DNA from 3 places in the Pantoea sp. SYBGC1 genome. Region 2 is predicted to be linked to each of the others. Evidence: predicted binding sites of a transcription regulator. Region 2 holds the regulator's gene; each other region holds the start of a gene.
The links. The regulator Fur, encoded in region 2, represses iron uptake genes when iron is present. The targets are predictions, from matches to a motif close to ATAATAATGAGAACNACTATCAA.

Region 1 (3,283 bases), on a different contig from region 2:
GGCGGCAGTACGCTGACGCAGCAGCTGGTTAAAAACCTGTTCCTGACCAATGAGCGTTCACTGTGGCGTAAAGCACGTGAGGCCTATATGGCGGTGATCATGGATGCGCGTTACAGCAAAGATCGCATCCTTGAGCTCTACCTCAATGAGGTCTATCTCGGTCAGGCCGGTAACGATCAGATCCGCGGCTTCCCGCTGGCCAGCCTCTACTATTTCGGGCGCCCGGTTGATGAGCTCAGCCTCGATCAGCAGGCGATGCTGGTCGGAATGGTAAAAGGTGCCTCGCTCTATAACCCGTGGCGGAATCCAAAGCTGGCGCTGGAACGACGTAATCTGGTACTGCGTCTGCTGCAGCAGCAGCAGGTGATCGACCAGGAGCTGTATGACATGCTCTCGGCGCGTCCGCTGGGCGTACAGCCAAAAGGCGGCGTGATCACCCCGCAGCCCGCCTTTATGCAGATGGTGCGTAATGAGCTGCAGGCGAAGCTGGGCGACAAGGTGAAAGATCTCTCGGGCGTGAAAATTTTCACCACGCTCGATCCGGTTTCACAGGACGCGGCGGAAAAGGCGGTAGAAGAGGGGATCCCCACGCTGAAGAAACAGCGCGGGCTGAAAGATCTGGAAACCGCCATGGTGGTGGTAGACCGCTTCAGCGGTGAAGTGCGTGCCATGGTGGGCGGTTCCGATCCGCAGTTTGCCGGCTATAACCGCGCGCTGCAGGCGCGCCGCTCTATCGGCTCGCTGGCGAAACCGGCTACCTATCTGACCGCACTGAGTCAGCCCAACAGCTACCGGCTGAACAGCTGGATCGCGGATGAACCGATTGCGCTGAAGCAGCCCAACGGCAGCGTCTGGAAGCCAATGAACGACGATCGTCGTTTCAGCGGCAAGGTGATGCTGGTGGATGCGCTGACTAACTCCATGAACGTGCCAACGGTTAATCTGGGCATGACGCTGGGGCTGGATGCGGTAGTGGATACCTGGAATAAACTGGGCGTGTCGAAAGATCAGCTGCATCCGGTGCCGGCGATGCTGCTGGGCGCGCTGAACCTGACGCCGGTGGAAGTGGCGCAGGCGTTCCAGTCGATCGCCAGCGGCGGCAACCGGGCTGAGCTGTCGGCGGTGCGTTCGGTTATCGCTGAAGATGGCTCGGTGCTGTTCCAGAGCTTCCCGCAGGCGCAGCGCGTGGAGCCTGCTCAGGCGGCCTATCTGACGCTCTATACCATGCAGCAGGTGGCGGAACGCGGTACCGCCCATGCCCTGGGCGCACGCTATCCGAAAGCGCACCTGGCGGGTAAAACCGGGACCACCAACGATCTGATCGACAGCTGGTTTGCCGGTGTTGACGGTAAAGAAGTGGCGATTACCTGGGTCGGACGTGATAACAACCAGACGTCGAAACTCTATGGTTCCAGCGGTGCAATGCAGATTTACCGTCGCTATCTCGATAATCAGGCGCCGATGCCGCTGGTCCTGACGCCGCCGGAGGATATCACGCAGATGAACGTTGATTCTGCGGGTAACTTCGTCTGCGGATCCGGCAGCAGTACCTGGCGTTCACTGCCGGTCTGGACGCTGGATCCGGCCGCACTCTGCCAGCAGCAGATGGAGCAGCAGCAGGTGTTCCAGCAGCAGCAACAGCAGCAGCAGTCTGAGCAGCAGCAACAGCCCCAGCAGCAGCAGAATGAGCAAAAGGATTCTGACGGCGTGGCGGGCTGGATCAAAGATATGTTCGGCAGTAAATAGCAACTCCTCCTCAGGGGCGCCACGGCGCCCCTTTTTTGCCTCCGGTTTTTTATCCGCGATCAATCGATGCTGCAATCGGGCAGTAATTACGGCGATGGCGCAGATTACATCTTGCAGATCGCGCGCAGCTTCGCCTAGAATCTTTGCGTCTGATAATCATTATCGTTTTCATTCGCCCGCATTGTTCATCTGTTGAGAGACTCCTTCATGAGTGCGCGAACTACTTTTTTCCGGCCGGAGCTGACGCCTCGTCGCCCGCTGGCTTTATTCATTGCGTTAACACTGGGTACGCTGAGCGCGCAGGCGCTGGCAGAAGAGATTGTTGTTGTCACCGCTGCCGATACCGGCACGGTGGCGCAGGAGAGTGCATGGGGCCCGGCTCCGACCATTGCGGCGAAGCAGAGCGCCACCGGCACCAAAACCGATACGCCGATTGAGAAAAACCCGCAGTCGGTTTCGGTGGTGACGCAGGAAGAGATGGCGATGCATGCCGTTACCAGCGTTAAAGGGGCATTCAACTATACCCCTGGCGTACTGACCGGTAACCGCGGCAGTTCTGACGTAATTGACGCACTCTCGATTCGCGGCTTCAGCGAAACCAACACCAATCAGTATCTGGATGGCCTGAAACTGCAGGGCGACAACTACTCAGAGTTCGCCCCCGATCCCTGGTTCCTGGAGCGTGCGGAGCTGCTGCGCGGCCCGGTATCGGTGCTTTATGGAAAAAGTAATCCGGGCGGCGTAGTGGCGCTGGTCAGCAAGCGCCCCACACAGGAGACGCTGCGTGAAGTGCAGTTCCGGATGGGCAATGACAATCTGTTCTCAACCGGCTTCGATTTTGGCGGCGCGCTCGATGACGCAGGCGTCTACAGCTATCGTCTGACCGGCCTCGCGCGCAGCGCTGATGCGCAGCAGGCGATGAACAAAGAGAAGCGCTACACCATTGCGCCTTCGTTCAGCTGGCGTCCGGACGAAAATACGCGTGTTGACCTGCTGACTTACTTCCAGAATGAGCCGGAAACCGGCTATTACGGCTGGCTGCCGCGCGAAGGCACGGTGGTGGGCATCACCCGCCCGGACGGCAGCAGTTACAAACTGCCGACCCATTTTGATGAAGGCGAAGAGAGCAACAAGATTTCGCGCAACACCAAAATGGTCGGGTACAGCGTTGAGCATAGCTTCAGCGATACCTGGACGGTGCGGCAGAACCTGCGCTATGCCGAACTGCGTACGGATTACCGCAGCATTTATGGCTTCGGTTATAACCCTGATAATCAACGTATTACCCGTAATGCGGCATTCTCGAAAGAGAAACTCAACCAGTTCGCGGTTGATACGCAGGCCCAGGCTAACTTTGCTACCGGTGATTTAGCTCATACCTTGCTGCTGGGCGTTGATTTCCAGCGCACCCGTAACGACATTGATGGTCAGTTTGGTGTCGCCAGTGGTCTTAGCCCATTCAATCCGCAATATGGTGATGACAGCTATACCCCTTATACCAATCCTTATCAGCATTTAAATCAGCAGCGCCAGACTG
Region 2 (3,283 bases):
TTTGCCGAACACCATCAGACCGGCAACAAATGGTGCATCTATCCGATGTACGACTTCACGCACTGCATCTCCGATGCGCTGGAAGGGATCACGCATTCGCTCTGCACGCTGGAGTTTCAGGATAACCGTCGCCTGTATGACTGGGTGCTGGATAACATCACGATTCCGGTGCATCCGCGGCAGTATGAATTTTCGCGCCTGAATCTGGAATATGCGGTGATGTCGAAGCGCAAGCTGACGCAGCTGGTGAGCGAAAAGCGGGTTGAAGGCTGGGACGATCCGCGCATGCTGACCGTTTCAGGCCTGCGCCGTCGTGGTTACAGCGCGGCATCAATCCGTGAGTTCTGCCGCCGCATCGGTATTACCAAACAGGACAATATCGTTGAGATGGCTTCGCTGGAGTCATGCATTCGTGACGACCTCAACGAAAATGCGCCGCGTGCTATGGCCGTGCTCGATCCGCTTAAAGTCGTGATTGAAAACCTGCCTGCCGGGCATGACGAGATCATCACCATGCCAAACCATCCTAACCGGCCGGAGATGGGGACGCGCGACGTGCCTTTCAGCCGCGAAGTATGGATCGACCGCGCAGATTTCCGTGAAGAAGCTAACAAGCAGTATAAGCGTCTGGTACTGGGTAAAGAAGTGCGCCTGCGCAACGCCTATGTGATCCGCGCTGAGCGTGTGGCAAAAGATGAGGCGGGCAACATCACCTGCATCTATGCGACCTGCGATGTGGATACGCTGAGCAAAGACCCGGCTGATGGCCGCAAAGTAAAAGGGGTGATCCACTGGGTCTCCGCAATTCATGCGCTGCCCGCTGAGTTCCGCCTCTACGATCGCCTGTTCAGCGTGCCTAACCCGGGCGCGGCAGAGGATTTCCTCGCGACCCTGAATCCGGACTCGCTGCAGATTAAGCAGGGCTTTGTGGAGCCAGGACTGCGCGAAGCGGTGGCAACCTCGCCATATCAGTTCGAGCGTGAAGGCTACTTCTGCGCGGACAGCGTCTACTCGCAGCCATCAGCGCTGGTATTTAACCGCACGGTAGGCCTGCGTGATACCTGGGCGAAGATCGGCAGCGAATAATAACCGCTTCCGGCATCATAAAATTATATAAGGGCGAGCATTCGCCCTTTTTTATTATCCTCTTTTGCTCCCCGGCAAACATTTATTCTGCGTTAAATAAAATTGTGCAGATACGCGGGCTTACGACTTGTCTGACTTTAAAAAAATTAACGCATTTGACCGTGTTAAATCCTTTTTTTCAGGTAGGCTATGCGCACTCCGGACTTGGTCTGTGGCTAGCAAAAAGGGAAAAATAATGACAAGCCTCGCTCAGGAAGCCAAACATAGCGTTGTGGTTTTACATCAGCTCATTGAACGTATTTTTAATCATGCGGATGTCAGCAACGATACCATGGGGCTGCTGCTGTCGCATTTCCATCCTGATTTTCGGATGGTTACGCCACAGGGCAGACAGCTGAATCTGAATGACGTTGAAGAACTATTTCGCCGCCTGTGCGGACAGCGTGAAGGAATGCGCATCGCGACCAGCGAACATGCGATCATTTCTGAGCAGCAAAAAGAGGTCACCATTCAGTATCGCGAACTGCAGATACTGAACGGCGAGAGCCACAGCCGTATTTCGCTGGCGGTGCTGGACTGCACAACGGAAAATCCGCGCTGGCGCTACCTGCAGGAGACGCTGGTCGCCTGAATTGCAGCAACAAAAAAACCGGTGCAGGCACCGGTTTTTTTATTTTACAGCGTAACTGCGTTATTTATCGTTATGCAGCGTTTCATCTTCCCGGCAGTCACCCACTTCGCAGTGACCATACAGATAGAGGCTATGGTTGGTGAGCTTGATACCGTGGCGGGTCGCGATTTCGCGCTGGCGCGTTTCGATCGACTCATCGCTGAACTCAATCACTTTACCGCAGTCCAGGCAGATAAGATGATCGTGATGCTGCTGCTGCGTTAATTCAAAAACGGACTTGCCGCCTTCGAAGTTATGACGGGTTACAATGCCCGCGTCGTCAAACTGGTTCAGAACGCGATATACCGTGGCCAGACCAATCTCTTCGCCCATATCGATCAGGCGTTTGTACAAATCTTCCGCGCTGACGTGATGGCACTGGGGTTCCTGAAGCACTTCCAGAATCTTTAATCTGGGCAGCGTGACTTTCAGGCCAGCCTTTTTCAATGCGGAATTGTTGTCAGTCATGCGGATATTGTCCTGTTACTTTGCTAGTCATTTGCGGCTTAACAGCCTTGAATGTGTGGTTAACGCGCATTCTCATTTGCGTCTCATTATAGAACCGGGACAGGCGAATAGAAACCAGGCAAATGTTAAAGAAATCACCAGAGGCGGGAGTAACGCTCTTGCTGTCGCCGGCGGGATTATACAGTGCTGGGTTCTCAGTTCACTCAGCCTCAGCCTGCTGACAGAGGAATAAGCCATTAACCGTTGCGGGTATTCTACAGAATTGCAGGGAAAAGTTAAAAAAGCGTAGCTATTATTTTTATAGGCAATTCCGTTACCCGATGTTAACCGCGCCTGCATCGGGTAACGGCAACACATTATGCCTCAATAATTTCTTTGAGCTGCAGCTCATCAAAAATCTGCTTCACCCAGCCCTCGACGCGCGCATTCGTCAGCTCTGGCTGACGATCTTCATCGATGGCGAGCCCGAGGAAATGCTTCTCATCAGCCAGGCCTTTGGAGGCTTCAAAGTGGTAACCTTCAACAGGCCAGTGACCCACGATAATTGCGCCATTTGGCTCAATAATGTCGCGAATTGTACCCAGCGCATCGCAGAAGTACTCAGCGTAATCTTCCTGGTCACCACAGCCAAACAGCGCAACCAGCTTGCCATTGAAGTCAATCTCTTCCAGCGTCGGGAAAAAATCATCCCAGTCGCACTGCGCTTCACCATAATACCAGGTAGGAATACCCAGCAGCAGGATATCAAACGCTTCCAGATCTTCTTTCGTGCTCTTAGCAATGTCATGCACTTCGGCGACATCTTTACCCAGTTGTTTCTGGATCATCTTTGCAATGTTTTCAGTGTTGCCGGTATCGCTGCCGAAGAAAATGCCTACGATTGCCATGGGTTAGGTAACCTCTTAAATCCTGAATGTGAGAGTAAGTCAACAGACTACACAGATAAGCGAATGATAGCAGACCCTGAAAAAGCGCGGAACGCGCAAAGCGCAGAGTTTGTGTTCCTGTGTGCGGTCTGCATAAATTATATGAGTTTGAGCTGCGTCAGCAGCATCTGCT
Region 3 (3,283 bases), on a different contig from region 2:
ACACTGTGCTCAAGGCTGATCGCTAACAGTTTTTGTGCTTCCACGGCAAATTCCAGTGGCAGCTCGGAGAAAACATCTTTACAGAAGCCGTTGACGATCATAGAGATCGCATCTTCTTCGCTGATGCCGCGCTGCAGGCAGTAGAACATCTGATCTTCGCCAATACGTGACGTGGTGGCTTCATGCTCAAGCTGCGCTGTGTTGTTGCGCGTTTCCACATACGGGAAAGTATGCGCACCGCAATCGGGACCAATCAGCATCGAGTCACACTGCGTAAAGTTACGCGCATTGGTTGCCGTCGGCATGATTTTCACCAGACCGCGGTAGGTATTCTGGCTTTTACCCGCCGATATCCCTTTAGAGATAATGGTCGATTTGGTGTTTTTACCGATATGGATCATCTTGGTCCCGGTATCCGCCTGCTGGCGACCGCTGGTCAGCGCAACCGAGTAGAACTCACCTACGGAGTAGTCACCGCGCAGAATGCAGCTTGGATATTTCCAGGTAATCGCAGAGCCGGTCTCAGACTGCGTCCAGGACATCTTGCTGTGATCGCCTTCGCACAGGGCGCGCTTGGTAACGAAGTTGAGGATACCGCCCTCACCTTCACCGCCAGGGAACCAGTTCTGTACCGTGGAGTATTTTACTTCAGCATTTTTATGGATGATGACTTCAACGACCGCTGCGTGCAGCTGATAAGTGTCACGCACCGGCGCCGAGCAGCCCTCAATGTAGCTGACATAGCTGTCTTCATCTGCAATCAGAATGGTGCGCTCAAACTGACCTGTTTTCGCCGCGTTGATGCGGAAATAGGTCGACAGCTCCATCGGGCAGCGTACCCCTTTCGGGATATAAACAAAGGTGCCATCGGAGGCGACCGCTGAGTTAAGCGCAGCAAAGAAGTTATCGTTGTGTGGCACGACGGTACCCAGATACTTCTGTACCAGTTCCGGATGGTCATGGATCGCTTCACCAAATGAGCAGAAGATAATGCCCTGTTTGGCCAGCTTGTCGCGGTAGGTAGTTGAGACCGACACGGAATCGAAAATCGCATCGACAGCGACCTCTTTACCTTCACGCACCGGAACACCCAGCTGATTAAACGCGTCTTCCACTTCCTGAGTCAGGTAGTCACTGGAGGCCACGCTGCCCGACGCTTGGGTTGCACCCGGCTCAGACGCGCAGCTGTCGTCGCAGTTCCCGCATGACGGCGCAGAAAAGTAGCTGTAATCCTGGTAGTCGAGCTTGTCATAGTGCGCTTTTAACCAGTGCGGCTCTTCCATTTCCAGCCAGGCACGGAAAGCCTTGAGCCGGAACTCAAGCATCCACTCTGGTTCATTGCGTTTAGCCGAGATCGCACGCACGACATCTTCATTAATGCCGTGTGCCAGCTCATCGGTTTGTAACCGGGTAAAGAAGCCCTCTTTATAGTTGAGCTTGCCTTCCCAGGTCTGTACATCATCAGATGCTTCGCTATGTCGTGACATATTTCACTTACTCGACGCCAAAGCTTTCACCGCACCCGCAGGCGTGCTGAGCTTTAGGGTTATTGAATTTAAAGATCTGGTTCAGGCCTTCACGGACATAGTCCAGCTCAGTGCCGTCGACAAACGGCATTGCCTGAAGCGGCACAAAGAGTTTTGCGCCAAACTGCTCAAACTGCAGATCGTCATCGGCTGGTTCTTTTACCAGATCCATGACATAACCAAAACCGGCACAGCCAGATTGTTTCACGCTCAGCTTCAGACCCTTTACTTCCGGGTCCTGTTCAGCCAGAGTCAGAATCTGTTTCGCTGCCGACTCGGTCAGCGTAAGTCCTTTCCAGACAAAATCGTCAGGAGAAAAGGACGCGGCATTTACTGATGACATCGTTGTACCTCGCAAGTCTGGACCTTCTCAGGCTATCCCCCTATGGTAGTGATATCGCCTATCACTTCAACCTCTTGTTTTGCAGGGATAATCATCTCGTGCTGTTTTTTCTGCTTAATTATTAAGCATAGTCCCTTTAGTACGGCCTGTAGCAGACAGTTTTCATCCGGGACAAATATTACAACCTACTGATATCATAACATTTTATAAAAACCGGCCTTAAAGCAATTAACCTGTATACAGGTTACGCCTTTACCGAATGTAAAGAGATTGTTATTGCCGATTTTAGTAACAGGTTACAGACATCAATATATTTCTTTAGCGGGAATTGCATTCCTGACGCAGTTTAATATGATAATGATTATCATTAACTATTTAGGCGGCGCTATGACACGTACCGTTTCAGCCTGGTTACAACACAAAATCAGCGACTACCGATTTGCCGTGCGCGACATCACCGTAGATTTTTATCTGGCCGAAGCCAGACTCAACCGGCCAGAGTGCTCACTGGAGCAGCTGCGCCGGTTTAACGATACCTGCCTGGATATGGCGGAAATCTGCGATATCAACGGCGACGATCGCAGCTATCTGCACGCCATAGGCAAACTGCACCATCGCCTGATTCAGGAGATGGGCAACGATGACCGTGACCGGCTGTTTCGCCTGCAGGCGTATCAGTTCGCCCGCCAGTCGCTGACGCATTTGTGCCAAAAGCTCGCACAAAGCGGCGACTGGGACCAGATAACGGACCTGCAGCGTGATTTTGTTCGCCACGCTGGCTGGATATTCTAATCCAGCTTTGTGACGGCTCCTACATTTTGTTTACATCAATTCCAGCAGCGCCTGTAAAGGATGACGCATGCCGTTGCCTTCGGCGCGTTTCACCTGGCTGCGACAGGAAAAGCCGGTCGCCAGACAGCGCTGGCGCGGCAGCCGCTGCAGCTGCGGATGCCAGGAGAGCGCATAAATGCCGAGCGAGTTCTCCAGATGCTGCGCCTCGTGGCCATATGTCCCCGCCATGCCGCAGCAGCCGGTATTGATATTTTCCAGCCGGGCACCGAAACGGGCAAATATCTTCTGCCATTGATCCGGCGTAGCGGGCAGTGCGGTCACTTCCGTACAGTGCGCAAACAGATACCAGGGCTCGCCGCTGACCGGCTGATTTACGCCATCAGCCAGCGCCTGCTGCAGCCACTCATGCACCAGCAGCACACTGAAATCACCGCGCTTGTTTTTCAGGACCTGCTGATACTCATCGCGATAGCAGAGCACCGTGGCAGGGTCGACCCCGACCATCGGGATCCCCAGTTTTGCCACCCGATTAAGCAGTTCGGCGGTTTTCGCCGCGGTACGGGCGAAGCGCTGCAGAAACCCCTTAACATGCTGCGCTTTCCCGTTGGGAGAGAAAGGCAGC

Region 1: a site for Fur is predicted at 1,896-1,918, ahead of fhuA (ferrichrome porin FhuA). Genes of this name have one in related genera too.
Region 3: a site for Fur is predicted at 1,912-1,934, ahead of sufA (Fe-S cluster assembly scaffold SufA). Genes of this name have one in related genera too.

The regions. Positions count from the first base shown of each region.
Region 1 covers NZ_JBXUNM010000004.1:50,486-53,768, reverse strand. Annotated here, with positions in the region: gene mrcB (bifunctional glycosyl transferase/transpeptidase) at 1-1,746, shown strand, start outside; gene fhuA (ferrichrome porin FhuA) at 1,954-3,283, shown strand, end outside.
Region 2 covers NZ_JBXUNM010000003.1:150,710-153,992, reverse strand. Annotated here, with positions in the region: gene glnS (glutamine--tRNA ligase) at 1-1,086, shown strand, start outside; gene AC2CF9_RS07975 (hypothetical protein) at 1,322-1,717, shown strand; gene fur (ferric iron uptake transcriptional regulator) at 1,778-2,224, opposite strand; gene fldA (flavodoxin FldA) at 2,581-3,111, opposite strand; gene ybfE (LexA regulated protein) at 3,249-3,283, opposite strand, start outside.
Region 3 covers NZ_JBXUNM010000001.1:327,944-331,226, reverse strand. Annotated here, with positions in the region: gene sufB (Fe-S cluster assembly protein SufB) at 1-1,487, opposite strand, end outside; gene sufA (Fe-S cluster assembly scaffold SufA) at 1,495-1,869, opposite strand; gene AC2CF9_RS01580 (hypothetical protein) at 2,257-2,661, shown strand; gene ydiJ (D-2-hydroxyglutarate dehydrogenase YdiJ) at 2,692-3,283, opposite strand, start outside.